4 regions of the Peribacillus sp. Bi134 genome follow, and region 1 is predicted to be linked to each of the others. Evidence: riboswitches for the same ligand, from Rfam matches in the RefSeq annotation. Region 1 holds a riboswitch; each other region holds the start of a gene.

Region 1 (4,215 bases):
CTTCCGGTACATTTGGTGTTACAAGTGTTGCAAACGGAAGTAAGTCCATTTTTAAGGCGGAGACAGCCTTTTCGTCGAGCAAATGGTGGCCGCTTTTGGAAATCATGACAGGGTCAAGGATAACGATGGCAGGCATGAAGGTTTTAAGGGACGCAGCGACTGTTTCCACGATTTCTTTTGATCCAAGCATGCCTATTTTTACTGCATCGACAGGAATATCTTCAAATATAGCTGCAATTTGGTCCGATATGATAGCTGTTTCAATTGGCTGTACTGAACGGACTTCCATTGTATTTTGTGCGGTTACGGCTGTAATGGCAGACATTCCAAATACCCCATGTGCAGAAAATGTTTTTAAATCCGCTTGTATTCCAGCACCGCCTCCTGAATCAGAGCCGGCGATGGTTAATGCTGTTTTCATAAAAAAACCCCTTCATATAATTATTTTTTAAAAGTATTTTAAGTAATATGAAAGCTAAAATCGAACCTGCGAATGAACTGAGCATAAAAGCCGGTAAAAAACCAAAAAGAGCTGCTTTTTCTCCTAATAGGAGGATGGCAAGTGGATAACAGGCCATGGAACCGAGAATGCCGGTCCCGATCACTTCACCTAAACAAGCGAATTTTAAGCTTTGTGTTTTTCGATAAAGGATGGCAGCCAAAAGTGCACCGATCATGCTCCCGGGAAAGGCGAATATTGAACCGGTACCAGACATGTTTCTAATGATGGAAACTAGGAAAGCTTGTGTCACAGCATAAGCAGGCCCCAATAGAACGGCCGTGAGGACATTTGCCAGATGCTGAATAGGAAAGACCTTTGCAAATCCTGCAGGGATGAAAATAAATGAACTGGTCAGTGTCGTTATAGCCGTTATCATGGCAGTCAACGTCAGTTTCTTGATAGGATTCATCATCATGTCTGCGACCTACAGCGGCCAATCCTGCTCATTTTGAACCATATCCCAGAATAAATATTCATATCGGGAAGTAACCAAAAAGTGCTTTTCTAATCTAAGAAGTTCCTTTTCTGGCATGCCTTCCGTCAATTCTTCCAACAATGCGATCAGCCACTTGTGTGCTTCCCCGAATTCAGGTGATGAATAGGACCTTATCCAATCTGCGTAGCGATTGTTTTCCAATGCTGCTCCATTTTGTTTTTTTAATAGCAAACCGATTTCATAGTAATCCCAAGCGCATGGCAGGAGACAGGCGATCAAGTCTGCCAATGTCCCATGCTGAGCTGCATTTATCATGTAACCTGTATAGGCTAGAGTGGTGGGAGTAGGTTCTGTTTCTTCCAATTCCTTGGAACTGATCCCGAATTCGGAAGCATACTGCCGATGGATATCCATTTCCACTTGAAGGGTTTCATTTAAAATACTCGCAAACTTTGCCATGGTTTCGATGTTATGGGCTTTGATGACACCTAAAGCAAAGAGCTTGGAATAATCCATGAGATAGATATAGTCCTGCTTCATGTAATAGGCAAATTTCTTTTCAGGAAGCGTACCATTTCCAATTGCTTGGACAAAGGGATGTGAATGATTCCTTTTCCAAATCTCTTTTGCCCGTGCATGAAGTCTATCACTGAATGTTTCTGTTTTAATATTCTCCATTGTTCATCCTCCTTTAGAATGGTTCCCTAGATAATGAAAAACCCCGTTCCTGAATACTGAACGGGGTAGATGGATATAGTCTGTAAATGGACGATATCATCCACTTCCCTCCGCCGGTATGAGCCGGTTCAGGTTCAAAGGGTCCGGAAACTATTTCCATCTCAGTCTTAATAAAGACTCCCCTAGTGGTGTGAATTGTATGTAATTACTGACATCATATCAGAAAGACAAGAAAATGCAACCCGCATTTGAAGAGGGAGCATGTAATGTCCAGGGAAAAAGGGAGAACCAGGTAATTGACTTTTGATAATTATTAGGGTAGAATCATTTCTACATCATTTATATATCGAATTCTTATCCAGAGAGGTGGAGGGACTTGGCCCAAAGAAACCTCGGCAGCGGACCCATTTTGGGAACTGTGCTAAATCCAACAAGCATATGCTTGGAAGATAAGAAGAGCCGTACGGACACAGTCAGCCTCTTCTTGAATTAGAAGGGGCTTTTATTTTTGGGAAATAACGTTTAGTGACATAATAGAAAAGGTATATATAATTTGGTGAAAATCAAACAAGTTGATAAAGTTAGCTAACTAGAAGCAGGCTCTAGGATGACTAGGAAAGGAGCCATTTACATGGCAGAATTATTTAAGAGGATTGAACAGAGGAAGGCAAAGCTCATTGAAGAGCTATTGGCCAATGGAGTATACAAAACCTCTGATGAAAGGCACCTTTATGATGCCCCATTAAAAGTGCTTGAAGATGAATATAAGATTGTTATAAATAGACCTAATAACGAGTCACCTTCTGAATGGATGACATAGTAAGCGATGGGCTATATTTTGGGCTCTTGGATAAGGGATATGATGTAAGCATTCACAGTATACACTAGTGGATGCTTTTTTGCGTTTAATAGAAAATGACATAAAATATACATAATTAAAGAATAAAGTAGGTGTTTTGTCACATTTTACCTATAAAATAACACATTTTATTTCTGGAAAATAGTTGATTTTAACTAGTAGTTTAATTATGATGAAAGTGTAAAAAAATTGAATAAATGGGAGGTGGCATATAATGCCTTGCCGTAAAGTAACTATAGAAAGGGTAGAAGAAAAGAGACAGGAAATGATCAAATTGGCAGCAAGTTACGGCTTAACAAGTCTGCTTACTGTTCAGGCCAGTCAAGAATTGGATACGCTATTAAATGCGTTAGCAAGTAAAAGAGAGTCAGAATATTTTTCCCTCCAAAACGCATATCGGTATTTTTAAATTAGCCAATTCGACCTGTATTAATTTGAAAAAGCTACTGCTCAAGGCAATAGCTCTAAAAAATTATATTAAATATCGACACGTTTACCAAGAATGATCAAATCCCGCTCAATGCCATCCAGCTCGGCAACTTGAGGTAAATGTGCCCATTCTTCAAACCCGAATTTGGAAAAAAGCTTAAGGCTAGGTATATTGTGGGCGAAAATGAAACCCAATATAGTCTTAATACCTAATTTTGGACTCAATTCAATTGCCTTTTGAATCGAAATTTGTCCGATTCCTTTTCCCCGGAAATAATCATCAATATAAATGCTGATTTCGGCAGTGGAATTATATGCCGGTCGGCCATAGAAGGATTGAAAGCTTATCCATCCAGCAGTTTTCCCTTCTATAGTAATGATATATAGCGGTCTACTTTCTGAATGATGTTCCTCAAACCATTTAACCCTCGATTGGACGGATACAGGCTCCGTATCTGCCGTGACCATTCTTGAAGCAATTGTCGAATTATATATTTCAACAATTCTAGGTAAATCAGATAGTTCTGCCTCTCTAAACTCTATGTGCTCATCCATGATGTAATCTCCTAACTATCATTTATTCAATCTCCAGAATGAAGGGTAATCCCGTTTTTTTGTTTAAGGGACGGTGAATTGAAACCCAATCCATTGAAAGTTTTTTATTATCATACACTTTTTACTCTTTATCTGACAATTCCTTTTTTATGTTAAGTCTGCAGATTTTTTGGGTATGTAAAGGATTAAATACTTCTAGTAAAAAGGCAGAGGAGAACCAAATGAAAAAATTGTCAGTTTTTTTGATTATAGTACTGGTTATATGTTTTGTTGCATATGAATTTCAGGCCTCGGAGTCGGAAGATGTGCAAAGGGTGATGGCTTTTGGAGATTCGTTAACCTATGGAAAAGGGGATAAGGATGGAGAAGGATATATAGAAGGCCTGGAGGATGAATTGAATAACCCGGAATCGGAACAAAAAGTGAGTTTTTGGAATTACGGTATAAAAGGCCAGGAAACGGATGGGGTGATGAAACAGCTTGATGATTACCGCATTAAAACGAAACTTGATGAAGCCGATACTTTCATCGTTTATATCGGAACAAATGACTTGATCAATAGTAACGGCGGGGACTTGGAGAAAATAAGTGATCGAAAAATCAATGAGGGTAAACGGGAGTATATCAGCCATCTGAAAAAGATTACGTCAACACTCATAAAGGCAAACGATAAAGCTGATATTTTGGTAGTGGGACTATATAACCCAATTAAAGGAAATCAAAAACTTGAAAAGCATATTCGCGATTATAACCAGT
Region 2 (4,215 bases), on a different contig from region 1:
ATTCGCGGTGATGTATCCCCAACCATCATCGGGAAAAAAGTCAGTATACAGGATAACAGCGTCCTGCACCAAAGCCCAAATAATCCATTGATCATCGAGGATGAAGTAACCATTGGCCATCAGGTCATTTTACATAGCTGTAAAATCCGTAAAGGAGCTCTGATCGGCATGGGATCGATTATACTTGATGAAGCTGAAATCGGCGAAGGAGCCTTCATCGGTGCCGGCAGCCTCGTTCCACAAGGTAAAGTCATTCCACCGAACATGCTGGCATTCGGACGGCCAGCTAAAGTCATTCGCGAAATCAACGAAGAAGATCGCCAGGATATGGAACGCATCGTTCGCGAATATGCCGAAAAAGGACAATACTATAAAACGGCGGAACGCATAAAGTGAATTGACTGAAAGTTACGAGTATTGTACTCAAACTCACGAGTATTTGCTACAAATTCACGAGTATTTACTCCAAACTCACGAGTATACGCTCTAAATTCATGAGTATATGCTCTAAACTCATGAGTATACGCTCTAAACTCTCGAGTATACGCTCTAAACTCTCGAGTATACGCTCTAAACTCTCGAGTATACGCTCTAAACTCTCGAGTACTTGCTACAAACTCTAGAGTAACGCTTCAACCTCACGATTTGATGACCCAAACAAACTTGTAAACGACTTTAACTCACGAGTTTTGCACGTATTTTATATTTCTTTGGGATTTCTTGAATTATTCCCGCTGACGGCAAAATTAATCCACAAAAAAAAGGTGTCCCGCAAATTGCGGGACACCTTTTTTATATGATTTACGCTTGTGCTTTTAATGTTTCTGCTTTGTCCGTGCGTTCCCATGGAAGATCGACATCTGTACGGCCAAAGTGTCCGTAAGCAGCTGTTTGTTTGTAGATCGGGCGACGAAGGTCAAGCATTTTGATGATGCCAGCTGGACGAAGGTCGAAGTTAGCACGAACTAGGTCAACAAGGACTTCTTCGCTAACTGTACCAGTTCCGAACGTATCAATTGAAATCGATACAGGCTCTGCCACACCGATTGCGTATGCCAATTGAACTTCCGCTTTGTCGGCAAGGCCGGCTGCCACGATGTTTTTCGCAACATAACGAGCAGCGTATGCAGCAGAACGGTCAACTTTAGTAGCATCCTTACCAGAGAATGCACCGCCGCCGTGACGAGCGTATCCGCCGTAAGTATCAACGATGATTTTACGTCCAGTAAGACCCGCATCCCCTTGAGGTCCGCCAATTACGAAACGGCCAGTCGGGTTGATGAAGTATTTAGTTTTAGCATCGATCAATTCAGCTGGAACGACCGCTTTGATCACATGTTCTTTTAGATCGGCTTGAATTTGTTCAAGCGTAATTTCAGCATCATGCTGTGTAGAGATAACGATCGTATCTACACGTACAGGACGGTTATTCTCATCATATTCCACAGTTACCTGTGTTTTACCATCAGGGCGTAAGTAAGCAAGAGTTTCATCTTTACGAACTTGAGCCAGGCGGAATGAAAGTTTATGCGCCAATGAAATCGGAAGCGGCATAAGCTCTTCTGTTTCATTACAAGCAAATCCGAACATAAGACCTTGGTCCCCTGCACCGATTGCATCGATTTCTTCCTCTGACATGTTTCCTTCACGAGCTTCCAATGCTTTATCGACTCCAGCTGCGATATCGGCAGACTGCTCATCAATGGAACTCAACACTGCACAAGTTTCAGCATCGAAACCGTATTTCGCACGTGTGTAGCCAATTCCTTTAATCGTATCACGAACGATACGCGGAATATCCACGTAAGCGGACGTTGTAATTTCACCAGCAACAAGTACAAGGCCTGTTGTTACACTAGTTTCACACGCAACACGTGCATTTGCATCCTTAGCTAGGATAGCATCTAAAATGGAATCTGAAATCTGATCACAAATTTTGTCCGGATGGCCCTCTGTAACAGATTCAGAAGTAAATAGACGTTTCTTTGACATCATATTTCCTCCTTGGAAGTTAGTATGTTGTAGGCATAAGCCTGATTTTTACGGAACTCGTTTCCCTCATTAGTTTCAACTATAGACACAGAATTACTTATGAAAAACACAAAAACCTTCCCTGGCAAATGAGGAAAGGTTTAAAATTCTGTCTTCTATCCTTTCACTCTTATCGTTCAAGGGTTTTTACCTTGCTCAGGTTAGCACCATCACCACTATTCCTTGAAGATCTTCGCTTTATTTTCGGCGATCGATCTTGGAGTCAAGTTCAATATGGCAGGTTGCTGGGTTTCAAAGGGCCTGTCCCTCCACCAACTCGGGATAAGAGAATCCGTACAATTTAAGATATTATCGTATCTAGTTGGAATTTGTCAATGCTTTTCTAAAAAGAACATTTCCGCCCAGTATGGCTTTCTTTTGAAAAAAGTGTTGATACAGCGTCTTAGAAGGGTTTACAATGCAAAATACGAATAGAAATGTTGGAAATTGCCATTAATAATAAGTATTAAGCATACGAAAAACGACTTCACCATTGGAAATATATTGCTTACTTACTTCCTATTAAAATAAAATTGACTTCATTAAAGTATATGTGATAATCCTGACTCGGTTCCTGCCGGAATAAAATGATTAACGCGGCCAGCTGAAAATAATCACAAATTAGAAGAAATAGTATAGACTATTTAAATGAATGTGTTATACTAATTGTAATCTAAAAACTTAAACAAAGGAAGGTACCTCATATATGAATTCTGTAGATGTTTCTAATGAGTTACACCAGTTATTAACAGGAAACAATGTGCAAACTCAACTTTCAGTTCCTCAATTGGTCGAAAAAGTATTAAGCAGAAATGAAGGCGTTTTAACATCAACCGGCGCAGTAAAAGCTGAAACTGGCAAATATACTGGTCGTTCACCTAAAGATAAATTTATCGTGGAAGAAGCATCCGTTAAAGATAAAATCGATTGGGGTTCAGTGAACCAGCCAATTTCCGAAGATGTGTTCAATAAACTATATAATAAAGTAGTTGACTACCTAAAAGCAAAAGAAGAGATTTTTGTTTTTAAAGGTTTCGCTGGTGCAGACGAATCATCTCGTCTTCCAATCCGTGTTGTTAATGAATATGCTTGGCATAACCTTTTCGCCCATACTTTGTTCATCCGTCCAAATGAAGAGGAACTAAGAGGTCACGAAGCTGAATTCACAATCCTTTCTGCACCTAACTTCAAAGCAGACCCAGAAGTGGACGGAACCACTTCCGAAACTTTCATCATCGTTTCATTTGAACGCCGTACCATCCTGATCGGCGGAACGGAATATGCAGGAGAAATGAAAAAATCGATCTTCTCGATCATGAACTACTTACTTCCAGAGGCTGGAATCCTTCCAATGCATTGCTCTGCTAACGTAGGACGTGAAGGGGACGTCGCTTTATTCTTCGGTCTGTCCGGTACAGGCAAAACAACTTTATCAGCAGACACTAGCCGTAAACTGATTGGCGATGACGAGCACGGCTGGTCTTCTAATGGCGTATTCAACATCGAAGGCGGCTGCTATGCGAAAACGATCAATCTTTCACGTGAAAAAGAACCACAAATTTTCGATGCAATCCGTTTCGGTGCCGTATTGGAAAATGTTGTTGTTGATCCGGATACACGTGAAGCGAACTATGATGACAGTTCATTGACTGAAAACACTCGTGCTGCTTACCAAATGCAAGCGATCGATAACATCGTGAACCCAAGTATTGCAGGACATCCAAATACAATCATTTTCTTAACAGCTGATGCTTCAGGCGTTCTGCCTCCAATCAGCAAGCTTTCCAAAGAACAGGCAATGTTCCACTTCCTAAGCGGATACACTAGTAAATTGGCTGGTACTGAAAGAGGCGTAACTTCACCGGAAGCTACATTCTCCACTTGCTTCGGATCTCCATTCTTACCTCTTCCAGCTCAACGCTATGCTGAGATGCTTGGTGATAAAATTGACGAGCACAATGCAAAGGTATACCTTGTCAACACTGGATGGACTGGCGGAGCATACGGAACTGGAAGCCGTATGAAACTTGCTTACACTCGTGCAATGGTACAAGCGGCACTTGAAGGTGAATTAGCGAACATCGAAACGATCAAAGATGATATCTTCGGCTTGGATATCCCGCTTCATGTTCCTGGTGTTCCTGATGAAGTGCTTCAGCCAATCAAGACTTGGGCAGATCCTGC
Region 3 (4,215 bases), on a different contig from region 1:
TACTGCCACCTCTGATGTCTGTTTACTATCGACTTTTCTAATATATTTCGTAAGTTCCGCCGTCATTTCATAGCGAAGGAACGGAGTGATTAAATATATGCCCTTGAATTTTTCCCTTGCCGCGTCCACCAGTTCCCGCGCGATATTAACCCCTTCAATCCTTGACTTTACAGGGTCATCCCCCGCTAAAGCCATTGCCCTTCTTACGTTATCAGGCAATTTGATGCCTGGGATCTCATTATGGATGAATTCTGCGTTCCGGGTGCTTGTCAAAGGCATGATACCGATGAAAATCGGGGTTTCTAAATGTTTTGTAGCTTCATGTACTTCTTCGATTTGCTCCACCGAATAAATTGGCTGTGTCAAAAAGGATTGAGCACCACAGGAAATCTTCTTTTCCATTCTCAGTACTGCTTTATCCAAATATTTCACATTCGGATTAAACGCTGCCGCAATTTTAAAATTTGCCCGTTGCCCCAGACTTTGACCGGAATAGGAAAGACCTTCATTAAATTGTTTGACCATGCTTATAAGGTCGAAGGAAGATAAATCATAAACCGAAGTGGCACCCGGGAAGTCCCCTATTTTTGAAGGATCTCCGGTGATGATCAATAATTCATTCAGCCCCACCGTCTGCAGACCCATTAAATGTGATTGCAGGCCAATCAAATTTCGATCACGGCATGTTATATGCACCATCGGATTAATATTCAATTGGTTCTTCAGTAGGTTAGCCAGAGCATCATTCGATATCCTTGGTGAGGCAAGTGAATTATCCGCTAGTGTAATGGAATCGACCCCTGCTTTTTTCAAAACCTCTGCACCGGTCATGAAGCTCTCTATTCCCAGCTTTTTAGGTGGATCAAGTTCAACCAGGATCGTCCTTTCCGTCTTGGCCTTTTCGTACAGTGGAAGTTCCAATTCTCTTTCGTTCACTTCAATTATTTCTATTTCACGGGATTTCGTAACTTTCTCTTTTACGGGAGCAAAACTTCCGATCGCATTCTTTACAGCTTGAATATGCAGTGGCGTCGTTCCACAGCACCCGCCTATGATAGCGGCACCTTGCTCACGAAGTTCCAGGGCACTTGAACCGAAATATTCCGGCACGGCTTTATAGACGAGCCTTCCATCCACATAATCAGGGAGGCTGGCATTAGGGTATATGGCAATCGATGCTTGCTTTGGCAAACTCACTTCTTCCAATGCCCGGATCATATGATGTGGACCAAGACGGCAATTCACCCCAACAACATCGGCACCCAATTGCTCGAGTTTTTGAAAGGCTTCATTTAAATGGATTCCATTTTGGAGATTACCCAGTTCATGCATCGAGACATTTGCGATGATCGGCAGTCCAGTTTCATTTTTTACGATTTGCAGAACGGTTTCCAGCTCTTCCAGGTCATAAAATGTTTCCAAGAGAATCCCATCAGGGTTTTCCATCAACAGACTGTATAGCTGTTCACGAAACCCCCGTTTAATCTCTTCCAGGCTTAAATCCGATTTTCTGATACTCCGTTGTGCCCCTATGGTACCGAAGACATAAGCCTTTCCTTTTGCCGCTTTTTTAGCAAGAATGACTCCCTGGCGATTGATTCTGCTTACTTCATCTTCAAGTCCATACCGTTTCAATTTGTTGAAATTGGCTCCGTATGTATTCGATTGAAGGATATCTGCACCAGCTTCCAGATAGGCACGATGGATAGACTCTATTTGATCCGGATTCGTGCAGTTTAATTCCTCATAACATTGATCGATGCCATTTGAGTACAATAAGGTCCCCATTGCCCCTTCCCCAACCAGCATTCTTTCTTTCACTTCTTTACGAAAATTCATCATTACACCCTCTCTCAAAAACAGTCCTGTTTTTGTCGTATTTTATGAGTATGAGAGAAAAGGAAAAAAAACCTTCTCAAAGAAGAAGGTTTTTTGAAACATTCTCCTCATCTATCAAGCTCTGCTTGCTGGATTTAGCACCTTTGCCTAAGCTGGTTGCTGAGGTTTCTTCGGGCCAGTCCCTCCACCTCTCTCGATAAGATCCATTTATATAATTTTCACAAGATTTCAAAATTAGATTATATTTAATTTACATTAATAATCTGTCAATTTCAATACCTGATCGACATTTTTTTCACTTTTGCAAAAATGATTCAATCTTTTGCAGCCTGAACCCTCTTCAAGATTCTTTGTTTCCAGTCTTCCGCTAATGGGTCCAGAGTAAGTAAAGCCATGGCGCCTTCCAGCCCATCTCGTTTATGAAGGATTACCTCTGCTGCATAATGAACTGAAATTTTTTCTTGCAAACGATCTATTAGTACGATCTCGTTTTGTTTATTTATCGTTCCTTCTTGAAGTACTCTTGCAAAATAACCAGTGAAACTCGTTTTCAGCACGAGTTCCAAAAACTTAGGTTCTTGATTGAAGTGGGAAATGGTCGAACAAGGTATCCTCCCCTGGTTAATTTGAACAATCACTTCGCCTATTTGATAAATATCACCGATAAACATGGTTTCTTCCCTCATCCCCGCTACGGTTAAATTTTCACCGAATGCTGGGATATCCAGCTTTTTAGAGAATCTTTCATTCCATAATGAATAATGCTCAAAGGGGTAAAAGCACAAAGCCCGATCAGGACCTCCATGGAACTTTTCATTACCTACCCCATCACCAATTATGCCTGATTTAGTCACTTTCACATGATCCTGTGCTTGTTTATCCATGGCTGAAAAGATATCGACATTCGAAAAACTTTCATGTTTCGGCTTTCCGGCCTGTAGTGATTTGATTTTTCCATTTTCCATTTTGCATCTTCCATTCATATTTAATTTATATCATTCTATATGTATAAATTATACTAAAAATCCATTATATTCAGTAGTTTTTAAACATATATGAAGTGAAAAAGCCACATGAGCCGTTAAATGGGCGAAATATCATTGATTTCCAGAAAAATTCATAGGTTAGTTTCAGTAATTTTGTTGCTATTTCAGAATTAAATATGGTAGAATATGAACACAATATATAGTCGAAAACTACAACCGTTCGCCTATATGTTGATTTTCACGATTGAATTCCTCATTGTCGCTCTTTAGGGAGCGAATTTTTTTGCCTTCATTATCATCCATCATTTTCTTTTAGTTCCATTCTAATCCTTAAATCGTGATTCACTTACCTATTTTCACTTTCATTCCCTATTCAAATACCTCCCTGTAAAGTCACTTTCATTCCCTTATAAGAGGCCTGATTCCTTGCTAAAACAAGCAGAAAAGCCGAGCGACACCATATGTCTTCCGCTCAGCTTCCTGTTTAAGCTTGTTTCTTTTTTTTTGGTGCCGCTTTCTTTCGGGTCGTCTTTTTCTTTTCCGGTTCATCATGTTTCGTACGGTCAATGGATGCCTGTAATGCCTCCATTAAATCGGTTACATTGTTGGAAACTGGTTCTTTTGTTTTGGCTGTAATCGTCGTCTGTCCCGTTTTCTTTGATTCAATCAATTCAAGTAAAGCGGTTCGATAGTCATCGGTGTATTTTGTCGGATCGAAAGTGGTCGTTAATTGATCTATTAATAATACGGCAGTATCGATTTCTTTTTTTGCAATGGTATCATTGGCGGGGATATTCGGAACATCCGCTGTGGAACGGACTTCATCCGGATAATGAATCGTTTCCATCACCAAGGTATTATCAACGACTCGGATTACCGCCATTTGTTCTTTAGAGCGAATGATGATTTTTGCTAATCCTACCTTATTCGATTCCTTGAGGGCCTGCCTCAAAAGGGAATAAGCTTTTATCCCTCCATCATTAGGGGACATGTAGTAACTCCGATTGAAATAAATGGGATCTATTTCTTCAATTTTAACGAAATCCACAATTTCCACGGCTTTTTCTTCGTTTTGTTTTTTCAGTTGCTCTAGTTCATTGTCTTCCAATACAACAAATTTTCCCTTTGTATATTCAAAAGCGCGGACTATATCATCCTTACCCACTTCTTTCTGGCATACCGGACAAACTTTTTCGTATTTAATCGGTGAATGACATTCCTTATGCAACGTCCTTAAAGAAATATCCTTATCCTCCGTTGCAGCATGAAGTTTGATCGGAATGTTCACCAAACCGAATGATATGCTCCCCTTCCACATCGTATGCATATTCGTCACCTCATAACTTATTTTTAAAGAGAAGAACAATTTTATTATTCCCCTTTGTTCAAA
Region 4 (4,215 bases), on a different contig from region 1:
ATTCAAAAGACAATTCGTTGTATTGCGTGATGAAAACGGGTATTCTATTGATAGGTGGTGAAATGATGGGCTTAACATTATATTGGTACCCAAAATGCGGCACATGCCGTAACGCGAAGAAGTGGCTTGATAATCATGAACTGCAATATGAAGCAATCCATATAGCGGAAAATCCGCCTTCGCGAACAGAAATAGAACAACTATATAAAATCAGCAATTTGGAGTTGAAGAAGTTTTTCAATACTAGCGGTCAAAAATATCGGGAGCTTGGCTTAAAGGATAAGCTGAAAGAAGCTTCTGAAGCAGAGATGCTTGATATATTGTCCACAGATGGCATGCTTCTGAAAAGGCCGATTGTTACGGATGGCACCAAAGTGACGGTAGGTTTCAAAGAGGAGCAATTCGAACAGGTTTGGAACTGAAAATTTCTCGAAATATTTGGTTAATTCCTTACTTAAACAAACAATCTACCTTATAATGGAATAGATAAAATAAGATGTACATATGGAGGGTTAATAATGACAACAACACCAAAAGAACTTCGTTACACAAAAGAACATGAATGGGTCAAAACGGAAGATGGAACAGTGCGCATTGGAATTACAGCTTTCGCACAGTCCGAGCTTGGGGACATCGTATTCGTTGAGCTTCCGGAAATCGGCGATGAATTGAAAGCGAACGAACCATTCGGAAGTGTTGAATCCGTTAAGACCGTTTCTGAGCTTTATGCACCTATCAGTGGCAAGGTTGTTGAAGTAAACGAAGATTTAAGTGACAACCCTGAATATGTAAATGAGTCTCCTTATGAAAAGGCATGGATGGTCGTGCTTGAACCATCTAATAGCAGTGATATTGAAAGCTTGATGAGCGCTGAAGAGTATGAGAGTTTAATCAACGGTTAAAAAAAAGGAGAGGGGGGACTGAAAAGGCCTGCTCTCTTTTTCATTTGGTACCGTGGCAGTTGCACACATAATTCGTGAGATGGAGTGATGACATGGAGTGGGGCGAATTCGATAAAGTGATCATTGTAGAAGGCAGTTCCGATAGAAGAAAAGTTGCCTCCGTTTTAAATGAAGATGTGGAAATTAGATGTACGAATGGGACCATATCATTAACTAAGCTGGATGAATTAGTGGATGAATTGATGGACCGTGATGTTTATCTCCTTTTTGACGCAGATGAATCAGGAGAAAAGCTGCGGAAGCAGTTCCGAATGGAAATGCCTGAGGCGAACCACCTGTATATTAATAAAATGTACAAAGAAGTGGAAAGCTCACCCGAACATCATATCGCAACTGTGCTTCTATCTGCCAATATGAATGTGAAAATGAAATTTTTAAGTCAAAGGGTGAACGACTAATTGATGCAGGAATGGAAAGAAGAAGAGTGTAAGCTTGCTGTTGAAAATGGGGAAACCTTTTGCTTATATTTATATACCCCTTTATGCGGCACTTGTCAGGTTGCCTCCAAGATGCTGACGATATCCTTGGAGCTATTCCCGGAATTGAAGGCAGGCAAAATGAATATGAATTATGTCCAAGCAATTGCCGAATCATATGAAATCGAAAGTGTTCCATGTTTATTGTTTTTCAAAGAAGGACGGCTGCACAAAAAAATATATGCCTTTCAATCCGTTCCTTATTTGTACGGATTGCTTAAGGAAATCAGCTAAGAAACCAATCAGAACCGTGGTTGGTTTCTTTGTTGCGGACATATGAATGCTAGATGAAATTAAACAAAGAATATTCTAACAATTCATTGACTGATTTAATCTAAAATGCTATATTTTGAATTAAGTAACGGCAGAATTTAATAGTTCTTATCAAGAGTGGCGGAGGGACTGGCCCGACGAAGCCCGGCAACCGGTATAAATTTTTATATACGGTGCTAATTCCAGCAGAGTGTTGGCTCTGGTAGATGAGGTGTATTCTTGAAACCTCTTCTTATTGAAGTGGTTTTTTTGTTTATAAAAGGCCAAACATCATATAATTCCAACTAAATCCATAGAAAAAGGTGAAATCATATGTCAGGGAAAAAATTGCGTTTCGAAACATTGAGTGTTCATGGCGGTCTGCAAGCTGATGAAACAGGTGCACGTGCAGTTCCTATCTACCAAAGCAATGCATACTTGTTCAAAGACACCGACCATGCAGCGAATTTATTTGGCCTAAAGGAGAATGGCTATATATATTCACGACTCCATAATCCCACGATCAGCGTTTTTGAGGAAAGAATGGCCTTATTGGAAGGCGGAATCGGCGGATTGGCAACAGCAAGCGGAATGGCTGCCATCTCACTTTCAATCCTGAATATTGCCGCTGCAGGGGATGAGATTGTTTCAGCATCTACATTATATGGCGGTACGTATAACCTTTTTGAAAATACTCTTCCTAAATACGGGATTAAAGTGAAGTTCGTTTCTCCTGATGACCCTGAAAATTTCAAAAGGGCGATTACGCCAAGAACTAAAGCCATTTTTGCTGAAACCATCGGAAATCCAAGTTTGAGGGTGCTTGATATTGAAGCGGTAGCGAAAATCGCCCATGATGCCGGAATACCTTTAATCATTGATAATACCTTTGCGACACCGTATCTATGCAGACCAATTGATTTTGGAGCCGATATTGTCATCCATTCCGCTACAAAATGGCTTCTGGGAAATGGAACTACGCTTGGTGGTGTCATCGTGGATGGAGGGAAATTCGATTGGAACTCGCCAAATTACCCTGGCTTCACAGAGCCTGACCCAAGTTACGACAATCTGGTATACGCCGAGGCAGTTGGACCTGCCGCATTCATAACGAAAGCCCGAGTCCAGTTACTCCGTGATTTAGGACCTGCGCTAAGTGCCCAAAGTGCATTCCAGTTTACGCTGGGACTTGAAACGCTGCATGTAAGGATGAAAGAGCATCTATCGAACACCAAGTCTGTCATTAAATATTTAAAAAACCATCCTGCGGTGACTTGGGTTTCACATCCTGGTGATGAGGATCATCCCGATAAAGCCCTTGCGGAAAAATATTTGCCAAAGGGAGCTGGATCTGTTGTGACTTTTGGGATACAAGGTAATCGAGAAGCTGGGGCAAAACTTATCAATTCGGTGGAATTATGGTCCCATGTAGCGAATGTTGGGGATGCGAAGAGCTTGATCATCCACCCAGCCAGTACGACCCATCAACAATTGAATGAGGCAGGTCTTGCGAAAGCGGGTGTGAGTGCCGACCAAGTCCGTTTATCGATTGGGATTGAAAATGTAGAGGATTTAATAGAAGATTTGGAGCAGGCAATTGAAAAAGCGACGAATATCGTCTCCTTGACATCCAAAACGGTTTAAGTAAAGTTTCTGTATGCTTGTACTAGAAATATTATACATTGCGCTCCTTTTTTATCTATGATAAAATTTCTCCATACTAAAGAACTTAATGATGTACAAATATTCTATATATTAGCTCTTATCAAGAGAGGTGGAGGGATGTGCCCGATGAAACCCGGCAACCGACAAGGAGATTTCCTTGGAAAGGTGCCAATTCACACAAAGTTTAATCACTTTGGAAGATGAGAGGAAGGCCTGTTTCTTCACCTGCCTTTCTGCTCATGCAGAAAGGTTTTTTCTGTTTTAATTGGGTAAACTTTTACATGATATGAGAAACAGACTAATAATGTAGAGAAATCAACTAAGTTCATAGGTTTTATTGGATAAAAGAGGTGAGGGTTAATGATTACATTGACGAAAGTCAGTAAGCTGTTCCGAACAGGAAAAGGAAACAGTGAGACAATCAAGGCTGTAAATAATGTGAATGTTGAAATAAATAAAGGCGAGATTTTCGGTATCATCGGTTACAGTGGAGCGGGGAAAAGTACTTTGATCAGAATGCTCAATGGATTGGAAACACCAACAGAGGGATCCGTTGTAGTTGCTGAGAAGGAAATTTCAAAAATTAAAGGGGCTCAGCTCCGCAAGGCCCGTCAAGAAATCAGCATGATTTTCCAACATTTCAATTTATTATGGTCGAGGACCGTTCAGGAGAATATATCTTTCCCATTGGAAATTGCAGGAGTTTCTAAACCTGAGCGAACCAAGCGTGTGAACGAATTGATCAAGTTAGTAGGATTGGAAGGCAGGGAAAAGGCCTATCCATCACAATTAAGCGGAGGGCAAAAGCAAAGGGTGGGAATAGCCAGGGCTCTGGCAAATGACCCTAAAGTGCTGCTGTG

What was found. Region 1 has a riboswitch for S-adenosylmethionine ahead of LQ188_RS18070 (Fur-regulated basic protein FbpA). Riboswitches for the same ligand answer to the same signal wherever they lie in the genome.
Region 2: it holds a riboswitch for S-adenosylmethionine, as region 1 does, so the genes downstream of both, metK (methionine adenosyltransferase) here and LQ188_RS18070 (Fur-regulated basic protein FbpA) in region 1, are expected to answer to the same signal.
Region 3: it holds a riboswitch for S-adenosylmethionine, as region 1 does, so the genes downstream of both, LQ188_RS00470 (bifunctional homocysteine S-methyltransferase/methylenetetrahydrofolate reductase) here and LQ188_RS18070 (Fur-regulated basic protein FbpA) in region 1, are expected to answer to the same signal.
Region 4: it holds a riboswitch for S-adenosylmethionine, as region 1 does, so the genes downstream of both, LQ188_RS05120 (O-acetylhomoserine aminocarboxypropyltransferase/cysteine synthase family protein) here and LQ188_RS18070 (Fur-regulated basic protein FbpA) in region 1, are expected to answer to the same signal.

The regions. Positions count from the first base shown of each region.
Region 1 covers NZ_CAKKLN010000007.1:384,450-388,664, reverse strand. Annotated here, with positions in the region: gene thiD (bifunctional hydroxymethylpyrimidine kinase/phosphomethylpyrimidine kinase) at 1-421, opposite strand, end outside; gene thiW (energy coupling factor transporter S component ThiW) at 390-911, opposite strand; gene tenA (thiaminase II) at 927-1,616, opposite strand; TPP riboswitch at 1,705-1,810, opposite strand; SAM riboswitch class I at 1,968-2,072, shown strand; gene LQ188_RS18070 (Fur-regulated basic protein FbpA) at 2,248-2,436, shown strand; gene LQ188_RS18065 (aspartyl-phosphate phosphatase Spo0E family protein) at 2,690-2,884, shown strand; gene LQ188_RS18060 (GNAT family N-acetyltransferase) at 2,953-3,459, opposite strand; gene LQ188_RS18055 (GDSL-type esterase/lipase family protein) at 3,681-4,215, shown strand, end outside.
Region 2 covers NZ_CAKKLN010000011.1:82,379-86,593, forward strand. Annotated here, with positions in the region: gene LQ188_RS23155 (gamma carbonic anhydrase family protein) at 1-396, shown strand, start outside; gene metK (methionine adenosyltransferase) at 802-1,995, opposite strand; SAM riboswitch class I at 2,159-2,320, opposite strand; gene pckA (phosphoenolpyruvate carboxykinase (ATP)) at 2,738-4,215, shown strand, end outside.
Region 3 covers NZ_CAKKLN010000001.1:84,350-88,564, reverse strand. Annotated here, with positions in the region: gene LQ188_RS00470 (bifunctional homocysteine S-methyltransferase/methylenetetrahydrofolate reductase) at 1-1,839, opposite strand, end outside; SAM riboswitch class I at 1,944-2,042, opposite strand; gene LQ188_RS00465 (MOSC domain-containing protein) at 2,154-2,804, opposite strand; gene LQ188_RS00460 (Ku protein) at 3,310-4,152, opposite strand.
Region 4 covers NZ_CAKKLN010000002.1:451,923-456,137, forward strand. Annotated here, with positions in the region: gene LQ188_RS05100 (arsenate reductase family protein) at 66-422, shown strand; gene gcvH (glycine cleavage system protein GcvH) at 519-902, shown strand; gene LQ188_RS05110 (toprim domain-containing protein) at 995-1,360, shown strand; gene LQ188_RS05115 (thioredoxin family protein) at 1,364-1,672, shown strand; SAM riboswitch class I at 1,817-1,924, shown strand; gene LQ188_RS05120 (O-acetylhomoserine aminocarboxypropyltransferase/cysteine synthase family protein) at 2,024-3,334, shown strand; SAM riboswitch class I at 3,450-3,562, shown strand; gene LQ188_RS05125 (methionine ABC transporter ATP-binding protein) at 3,716-4,215, shown strand, end outside.